DNA from 3 places in the Alteromonas sp. genome. Region 2 is predicted to be linked to each of the others. Evidence: predicted binding sites of a transcription regulator. Region 2 holds the regulator's gene; each other region holds the start of a gene.
What was found. Region 2 encodes sigma-54, which starts transcription at its own class of promoters, with help from an activator protein. Its sites were predicted from a motif close to GTTGGCACGNNNNTNGNNT; they were not measured.
Positions count from the first base shown of each region.

Region 1: the regulator sigma-54 is predicted to act here: its motif matches at 1,531-1,549, upstream of flgA (flagellar basal body P-ring formation chaperone FlgA).
Region 3: the regulator sigma-54 is predicted to act here: its motif matches at 1,396-1,414, upstream of AC4PME_RS16980 (kinase).

Region 1 covers NZ_CFHOXV010000002.1:121,817-125,098, reverse strand. Annotated here, with positions in the region: gene AC4PME_RS02130 (CheR family methyltransferase) at 1-571, opposite strand, end outside; gene AC4PME_RS02125 (chemotaxis protein CheV) at 591-1,511, opposite strand; gene flgA (flagellar basal body P-ring formation chaperone FlgA) at 1,677-2,411, shown strand; gene flgM (flagellar biosynthesis anti-sigma factor FlgM) at 2,505-2,840, shown strand; gene flgN (flagellar export chaperone FlgN) at 2,851-3,282, shown strand.
Region 2 covers NZ_CFHOXV010000007.1:31,871-35,152, forward strand. Annotated here, with positions in the region: gene lptA (lipopolysaccharide transport periplasmic protein LptA) at 1-181, shown strand, start outside; gene lptB (LPS export ABC transporter ATP-binding protein) at 187-912, shown strand; gene AC4PME_RS06620 (RNA polymerase factor sigma-54) at 1,008-2,492, shown strand; gene hpf (ribosome hibernation promoting factor) at 2,525-2,812, shown strand; gene ptsN (PTS IIA-like nitrogen regulatory protein PtsN) at 2,821-3,264, shown strand.
Region 3 covers NZ_CFHOXV010000039.1:35,905-39,186, forward strand. Annotated here, with positions in the region: gene AC4PME_RS16975 (HAD-IIB family hydrolase) at 1-474, opposite strand, end outside; gene AC4PME_RS16980 (kinase) at 477-1,346, opposite strand; gene cmoB (tRNA 5-methoxyuridine(34)/uridine 5-oxyacetic acid(34) synthase CmoB) at 1,484-2,458, opposite strand; gene cmoA (carboxy-S-adenosyl-L-methionine synthase CmoA) at 2,467-3,213, opposite strand.

The sequences.
Region 1 (3,282 bases), on a different contig from region 2:
CCTCATTAACCTGGACCATACCCTCACTGTTGGGAGAGAAATAGCGTTGTCGGCGTTCTGCCGATAACCCCCGGGCCAGAGAAAGTTCGTCATACACACCTTTGTTGCACTTCTCCAGCATGGCCGACGACAAATCTGTGCCGGTAATTTCCACACCTGCTCTTAAAGCGCCGGGTTTTTGCCGCTGAAATTCCAGTACTGACATAGCGATGGAGTACGGTTCCTGTCCTGAGGAACAGGCAGCACTCCAGATCCGCAACCGGCGATTTTCACTGGCGTACTGCGGCAAGATATTATTGATAAGTAATTCGTAGGGATAATTATCACGAAACCAGAGGGTTTCATTGGTGGTCATGGCATCCAGAACGGATTGCAACAGATTACGGTTCCCACCGCGTACCACTGCTGCAATCAATCCGTCCAGGCTGTCGTAGTCGTATTCGTACATCAAAGACGACAAGCGGCTACGGACAAGATATTGCTTGTTGTCGCCTAACGAAATGCCACACTGTTGCTGCAGAAAAGTTCCGAACTGACGGTAACTGTCGGCAGACACTTCTTTATTTTTCAAGCTTCCCTGGCCCCGTCAATCAGTTAGACAACCATTTACCTACAGCAGTAGCAAGTTCATCAGGATGGAATTTTGCAATGAAATCATCGGCACCGACTTTTTGCACCATCGCCTGATTGAATACCCCGCTTAACGACGTGTGCAGAACCACTTTTAATTTCTGCAATTCAGGGGTATTTTTAATTTCAGCCGTCAGAGTGTATCCGTCCATTTCCGGCATTTCTATATCGGAAACCAGTACGCCCACTTTATCTGTAACGTCGCCGGTTTCAGCAGCAATCTCTTTGAGACGGTTCAATGCTTCCAGGCCATTCTTAGCCAGCTCCATTTTCAGTCCCAGTGCCGTCAGCGCTTTTTTCACCTGACTGCGGGCAACAGAAGAGTCATCGGCAATGAATATAATCTTATCTTCCTGAGCAGTGGTATCCAGCCCGGCGATAACATCTTCACTAACCTCGGCTTTGAGCGGAGAAATTTCGTTAAGAATTTTTTCTACGTCCAGAATTTCCACAAGCTCTTTATCCACTTCCGTAACGGCAGTGAGATAACTGGCGCGGCCCGTACCCTGCGGCGGGGGCATAATGGCATCCCAGTTCGTATTGATAATGCGTTCAACCGCGCCAACCAGAAAGCCCTGTACTGAGCGGTTGTACTCGGCAATAACGATAAATGCTGTTTCGAGGTTTTCAATCCGTCTGCCGCCTGTTGCCATGCTAAGGTCGATAACAGAAATGGTTTGCCCGCGGATATGCGCGATTCCCCGTACCAGTGAATTCAATTTAGGCATTGCTGTCAATGGCGGGCACTGCAGTACCTCCCGCACTTTGAACACGTTAATACCAAAGCGCTGACGGCCGTTAAGTCTGAACAACAGTAGCTCCAGCCTATTCTGCCCCACTAACTGCGTGCGCTGGTTAACGGAATCAAGAATGCCTGACATACATCACCTCTAATTTAAATTGGGCACGAACATTGCGTTTCACCATATCACTTAATGTTTAAAAACAGAATCGCCAAAAAAGTGACACTTTAACCGTTACGAATCTAAGGGTTCTGCTTTTAATCATAGTCAAAATACAATGAACTGAACACGAAAAAAGTCATCATGCAGAAAAAGTTATCGAAATTATTGCAGAAATCTTTAAGCAGGCCGCTGATGGTTATGTTGCTGATGATGCTAAACATAGCCAGTATTCCGGCATTTGCCCAATCTTCAGCGCAGATGCGGGAAAAAATTCAGCAGGAAGCTCAGGCTTATCTGTTAAGCGAAATTGGTGACGCTCACGGCGACGATAATATTCAGGTAAGTATTGTACCTGTTGATGATCGCATTCAGATCCCCGTCTGCCATACTCCTTTTCAGTATCACGCAGACAGCAGCGCCCTCACCCAGTCCTATATTTCAGTGAGAGTGAGTTGCGGCAACAACGACTGGTACCTGTTTACCAACGCACGGGTTGCGCGGACCCGCACGGTGGTGGTGACCTCCGGACTTATCAGCCCGGGCACAGTGCTGACATCAGCAAACCTGAAGCTGGCTGAAGTAGACATTAACCAGCTGCGGCACACCAGTTACATGTCGCAAAAAGAACTTATCGGTGCGAGGATGAAAAGACGGGTCCGTGACGGTCAGCCTGTACAGGCAAATATGCTATGCTTTGTGTGTAAAGGTGATCGCATCACTATCCGTGCTCAGGCCGCGGGAATGCAGGTGAAAACGGCCGGCATCGCTAGACAGGACGGGGTAATAGGCGATAGTATTCAGGTAGTTAACGCATCGTCGAAAAAGACGCTTATCGCTGAAGTTGCCAGCACGCAAACAGTGGTTGTGAATTTGTAGCCTGAAACAGTAAAAAATACTGAAAAAAGGTTAAAGATGCGCCAGTTCAGGCCGATAACGTGTATGAGGTGTTATTGGTAGTGGAAAAAATTTATGGCAATCAACAATGTTAACAATGGAACCCCTAAGGCGCCCATTGACAATGCAAAGCTGAATAATCAGCAGGCACAGACACAAACGGCGCAGCAACAGGAAGCTGCGGCGAAAAATACACAGACGACGGCTCCGCGCCAGGATTCTGTCTCACTGACTCAGTCTGCTCAGCAGTTAAGTCAGGTGCAGAAGAAAGGCACTGAGGCGCCGGTCAATCAGGAAAAGGTCGACAAACTGAAGAAAGCCATTCAAAGTGGTGAGTATAAAATCGACCCGGATTCCCTGGCGCAGAAAATCGCACGGTTAGAAGCGCAGGTTTTTGGCATTAAATCGTAGAGAGTAATTTATGTCGCAGTCACTGGTACAGGCACTGGAGCAACAGATCGCAAACTTAACGCATCTGGCAACTTTGCTTGAACAGGAATTGCACCTGATCAGCTCCCGGGATGCTGAGGCATTGATGAATCTGCTCAAGGATAAAGAGCAAACCCTCGATACCATTCAGCAAAGTGATATTGCTATCAGTAAGCAGTACACTGCACTTACAGCGGAAAAAACAGCGCCAGACGATGTTTCCGCCTTGATTGCCCAGGCCAAAAAGCTTCTCGAAGAGTGTCAGTACCGTACATCAGTTAATCAAAAAGCCGTTGAACAGGGTCAGCTCAGGTTGACCCACCTGCGTAATTTAATGCTGGAAGTCCGCGCCAAAGAATCTCTGACCTACGATAAAAGCGGAAAGCCGAAAGGCTCCGGATTAGGCAGAGGCGTGAGCGCCTGA
Region 2 (3,282 bases):
AGATACCAGCATGGTCCAGGGAGATAGCATCACCTATGACATGTCAAAAGAGCAACTTCTGGCAACCGGCGGTGAAAGTAACAGCAACGGCCGGGTAACCACGGTTTTCCGTCCTGACACAGTTAAAGAGTTGAAGGAAGAGAACAAGACTTCAGACAGCAACGAAAACGAGGGTAACTGAGTTACATGGCAACCCTGAGTGCGACTCATCTGGCAAAGTCGTATAAATCACGCCAGGTCGTCCGTGACGTTAGTTTATCGGTTTCTACCGGACAGATAGTAGGTCTGCTGGGTCCTAACGGTGCAGGTAAAACCACAACGTTTTACATGATTGTCGGTCTTGTGCCGCTGGATAAAGGCAAAATCCTCATAGATGAGCAGGAGCTGACTCACCAGCCAATGCACGAACGTGCCCGCCGGGGAATTGGTTATTTGCCCCAGGAGGCATCCATTTTCCGCAAGCTGACCGTACATGAAAACATCATGGCGATATTGCAGACGCGTAAAGACTTAAAAAGTCATCAACGTGAGCAGGAAGCGGATGCACTACTTGATGAATTTAATATTAACCATATACGTAATAGCACAGGTATGAGTTTGTCGGGTGGCGAACGCCGCCGGGTTGAAATTGCCCGCGCACTGGCAGCCAATCCGCAATTTATTTTGCTCGATGAACCCTTCGCCGGAGTTGACCCGATTTCGGTTAATGATATAAAGAAGATCATTCAGCACTTACGGGACAGAGGTATCGGTATCCTCATCACCGACCACAATGTCAGGGAAACCCTTGATGTGTGTGAAGAGGCCTATATCGTCAGTCATGGAGAACTGATTGCTCAGGGCACCGCAGAACAGGTATTAAGTAATCAAAAAGTTCGTGATGTATACCTTGGTGAGCAATTCAGGCTATAGTTAAGATATCGGGATGAGCATTTAGCGGAGATTTCGCCACCGGCACTCACACCGCTACAACCGGATGTCCTTTTTAGAGTTTATATAAGACGTAGATGAAACCATCTTTACAGTTAAAATTTAGCCAACAACTGACAATGACGCCTCAGCTTCAGCAGGCGATCAAGCTATTGCAGTTGTCTACGCTGGACTTACAACAAGAAATTCAGGAAGCCCTCGACTCTAATCCTTTGCTGGAAGTCGACGACAGCTCCGACAACGATGTAATTGAGAAAAATAACATCGATAATGATGACAGCATGCAAGAGTCTGCATCAGCCTCATCTTCTGACAGCATGGATACCGGGGAAGCACTGGAAAAGAATGATTTACCGGACGAGCTGCCCATCGACAGTACCTGGGATGAGTACATTTCTGCGTCTTCTGCACCCGCGCCCGGCCCTTCCGGTGGCGACGATGAACAAATCTTTCAGGGTGAAACCACCGAAAATATTCAGGACCATCTGCTGTGGCAAATGCGTCTGACACCTTTTTCTGATACAGACCGCGCCATTGCACTGGCGATCATCGATTCTATTGATGAGTCCGGCTATCTCACGGTTACCGTTGACGACATTCTGCAAAGCGTTAACAGTGAAGATATGGAAGAGCCCGTTGAAGAAGATGAGGTTGAGTGTGTACTTAAACGTATTCAGCTTTTTGATCCTCTCGGTTCCGGGTCCCGCACACCGCAGGAGTGCTTGTTAGTTCAGCTGGCACAATTTGCACCGGAAACACCGTGGCTGGAAGAAGCTAAACTGCTGCTCAGAGAGCATTCCGATCTGTTGGGCAGTAAAGACTACCGTACGTTAATGCGTAAAACCCGCCTGAAAGAAGATCAGTTGCGGGAAGCGATGCGTTTGCTGCAAACGCTTAATCCCCGTCCGGGCAGTGCATTAATTACGAAAGAACCCGAATATGTCATTCCGGATGTATCGGTTGCGAAGAAAAATGGCCGTTGGGTTGTAGAATTAAACCCCGACAGCCTGCCTAAGCTCAGTGTTAATCAGCAGTACGCTGCAATGAGCCGTAAAGCAAGAAACAGCAGCGATTCACAATTTATCCGCTCTCACATGCAAGAAGCTAAATGGTTCATTAAGAGCCTTGAGAGCCGGAACGATACGCTGCTGAAAGTAGCAAATTGTATTGTTCAGCAACAGATGGGCTTTTTTGAGCATGGCCCTGAAATGATGAAACCAATGGTGCTGAATGATGTCGCAGAAATGGTAGATATGCACGAATCTACTATTTCCAGGGTAACAACGCAGAAGTACATGCACACGCCCCGTGGTATTTTCGAGTTGAAGTATTTCTTCTCCAGCCACGTTGCCACTGAATCAGGTGGAGAGTGTTCATCGACAGCGATTCGCGCCCTGATTAAGAAGCTGGTTGCCGCTGAAAATCCAGGCAAGCCACTGAGTGACAGCAAGATTGCTTCGTTGTTGGCCGATCAAGGCATTATGGTTGCCCGGCGAACAATAGCAAAGTACCGGGAATCCTTGTCGATCCCGCCGTCTAACCAACGCAAAAGCCTTATCTAACTTAAGGCTGCTCAAAATAAGGAAGACGAAATATGCAAATCAACCTTTCTGGTCATCACATTGAGATCACTGATTCTTTGCGTAATTATGTCGATACTAAGTTCAGCAAACTGGAACGTCATTTTGACCACATATCAAATGTGCACGTTATTTTAAATGTTGAAAAGCTTAGCCAAAAAGCAGAAGCAACGGTTCATCTTAGCGGCGCGGAAGTCTTCGCCTCTTCCGAAAATCAGGACATGTATGCTGCCATTGACAGCATGGTCGATAAACTCGACAGGCAGGTCCTGAAACACAAGGAAAAGCTTAAAAAGCACTAATTGAATTCATGGATATACAAGCCATAGTCAGCCTGGACCGCACCGAGTGTGCGGTCCAGTGCAATAGCAAAAAACGCATTCTCGAAATCATCAGCGGGATTGCAGCTAAAAATAACCCCGATGTAGATGAAGCCACCGTGTTAAGTAGCCTGCTGGCCCGTGAGCGAATGGGCAGCACAGGTATAGGTAACGGCATTGCCCTCCCCCATGGTCGTCTGGCCGGACTGGAAAAAGTCATCGCCATTGTGGTTACCAGCACGCCCGCCATCGATTTTGATGCAATCGACAATAAACCTGTGGATATTTTCTTTACTCTGCTTGTCCCTCAGGAACAAACCGAAGGACATTTACAAACTCTGGCCATGGTTGCCGGGAAACTCAGCGATAAAGAAACCATAAAAACTATCCGCAAAGCTCAGACAAGTGATGATATTATTCGCGCATTACAGTAACTTAGTGTAATACGCACC
Region 3 (3,282 bases), on a different contig from region 2:
GCCTTGCCACAAGACCGGCTCACCGAATTGTCGCTGTGCAGCCAGTGCAGCTTCTGCGGGTGATAACCCGGTGGCTTCACAGATGTCCTCATTGGACATCTCGCTGAAATGGGTGAATTCACCGGCAAAATCCGGTTTGACCTTTTCGAGTAATTTCAGCCAGTACATTTTCGATGAGGTGAAAGATTTGCACCAGAAACCATCCTGCCACACGGTACCGGCTGGCTTTTTCGCGAAAAAACCATGAGGAATGTATGCTGCAGCGCCGTTTTCTACGATAAACGGGCCGGTCAGGCCAATGGTTTCCCGCAATTCAAGCAATTCAACAAAGGTTTTGCTGGTGGTAGGAATGACGGGAATATTTCGCTCTGCCAGTGAGGTCAGCGTAGGCTTTGCTGCGTCAAAACTGTATGTATGGTGGTCAAGTAACGTACCGTCCATGTCAGTGAAAATGAGTGTATTCGCTGTGTCCATGACTACTTCCTGATGACGTTTTTAATGACTCTGTTTTCATCTAACTCAAATACCTGATTACACTTTGCAGGCAGGGAATTAAACGCATGTTCTGTGAGTCTCTGATAATGTTGTATGAAACGAAGAATTTGTTCATCGCTCATAATACCGCTTCCGGTTTTTCCGGTTTTTGCGGCCAGTTTGTGTTCCTGTTCACACCGCCATTTGTAAACATGCTCAAAAGACGGACCTTTTAACATTACCCAATACTGCATTTCGTCGTATAAAGATTCATATTCTGCAGCAATTTTATCATTCACATACCGCCGCCATGTGCCATCCGGGTCTTCAGTACGCTCAAGATCATTAACCGGCTCTTTAAGTGCGTCCTCAGATTGCGCTGACACGCCCCAACACCAGCCTTCAATTAACACAATATCAGGTGGAGAGGTGATTACCGGCCACGCAGATCCTTCAAAAGGATCATCGGTGGCTTTGTTAAAGCGGGGCAGAGCAACGCTGCCTGCAGATTTTAACGCTGTAAAAGTGCTATCAGCCAGAACCGTATTGTGCGTACCGGGTACGCCTCTGGTGCAAAGCAGGGGATGTACGTTGGCAGCAAGTTCTTGTCGTCTTGCACGGGAGAGATAGAAATCGTCAAGGGAGATCGTGACTGCTGACAGCCCGTGCTGGTGGGTGAAGTAGTGGATAAGAAAGTCGCACAATGTGGATTTCCCTGATCCCTGGCAGCCATTAACACCGACGAAAAATGGCCCTTCTGCACCATTTCTGTGCGAAAGGATTTCGTCTGCTAACGGTATGAACCATTCTTGTGCAATGGCCTGGTAAGTGTCCGGTAACTGGTGCTCGTTCAGAAAGCCCGTAATATCCATGTTACTACCTGTGTGACGTGCTGTTTCAGCACAGTTTATAAAGTAGTAACTACAACAATTATGCCAATCCGGGTCAGGAATGCTCGCAGACCGGTGCCAAGAATTGGCAACAGTCTGCAAACGAACAGGACATAAAGTTACTTTTTCGTGGCTATCAGTACTGCACGTTGTGGTGCAGGATAACCTTCAATGGTTTTGCTGATGTCATCAGGATCCAGAAAATCTTTCAAAGACTGAGACGTCATCCATTCTGTGGTGCGCTGCTCATCCAGAGACGTGGTATTGATATCAGCGACCTTAATATTTTCAAAACCCAGCCTGCTCAGCCACACAGTGAGTGCCTTTACACTTGGCAGAAACCAGACGTTACGCATCTGTGCATAACGTTCGCCTGCCATCAGTACGGTTTGCTCATCGCCTTCCACTACCAGTGTTTCAAGCACCAGCTCACCACCTTTACGTAACTGATCTTTCAGTTGGGTGAGAAACTGTACCGGATCTTTTCTATGGTATAGCACACCCATTGAGAACACGGTATCAAATGCTTTTAATGCCGGCATCTGCTCAATACCCAGCGGTAAGAAATGGATATTAGCGGCAGGAATAAAATGCCTGATAGCCTGAAACTGAATTAAAAACAGCTGAGTTGGATCGATGCCATATACGCCGGCAGCATCTTCTCCCAGCATACGCCACATGTGATAGCCACTGCCACAACCCACATCCAGAACATGACGGTTGGCAAGCGGGCTGATATGAGGCATTACCCGATCCCATTTCCAGTCTGACCGCCATTCTGTATCAATATGAATGCCGTGAATGCTATAGGGGCCTTTTCGCCAGGGCATAAACTGTTTCAGCAAACCTTCTATCTGTTTCTGCTGATATTCGCTGATGTCAGCGGCGCTACCCGCAGTAACACTGTGTTTCAGTTCTTTTGAACTGACAGTGGTCTCAGGAAGTTTTTCCAGCAATTTACACCATTTACTGAATTCTCCGTGAAGGTGTTCCCGTTGCCATTCGCTGATTTGTGCCGGCAGCGTTTCAAGCCAGTGTGCCAGAGGCGTGTCCAGCAACTGACGGTAACATTCAGTGAACCAGGGATCAGAAATACGTCGCATCAGGCATTGTCTCCACCAGCCTTAATGGCCACCATTGAGGTAAAGTTATAGCATTTGAACCACATCACCACATCTTCAAACCCTACCTTTTTCAAGCGGCTTTCATGAGTCTGATAGGTGTCGGTGAGCATCACATTTTCAAGCGCTGCCCGTTTCTGGCTGACTTCCAGCTCACTGTAACCATTATTGCGCTTAAACTGATGATGCAGGTCGATAAGAAGATGATTTCCCTGTTCACTGGGATGCTGAATTTTCTCTGATAAAACAAGGATCCCACCCGGATTCAGACCGTTGAAAATTTTGCTCAGCAGCGTTTCTCTTTGCTCCGGGGGAATAAACTGCAAGGTGAAGTTCATGATCACCATGGATGCATTTTCTATTTTGGTGTCCAGAGCAGATTCACAATGGAGTGTGACAGGGTTGGGTAAATGAAAACTGGAAATTACCCGTTCACAGCGCTCAATCATTGCCGGGGAATTATCAATACCGGTGATCTTACAGGATAAATGATCTGTGTTGCGTGCAACAGAAAGACTGGCAGCACCCAGAGAACAGCCGAGATCATACACATTGCTGCCTTCAGTGACTCTGGCTTTGGCCAGTTCTCCGATGGTATGCAGAATCGTCTGATAACCCGGGACTGAACGTTGAATCATATCGGGAAATACGTCAGCTACGTGTTCATCAAATCGGAAATCACTGACGGTTGTCATATGGCTGGCAAAAATATTATCCGGCTTTTGCACTGAAAGACCTTACTGATTAGCTAAAAAACGGGGCAGATTTTAAAGGATTGCCACGTTTTTTTCATTTAA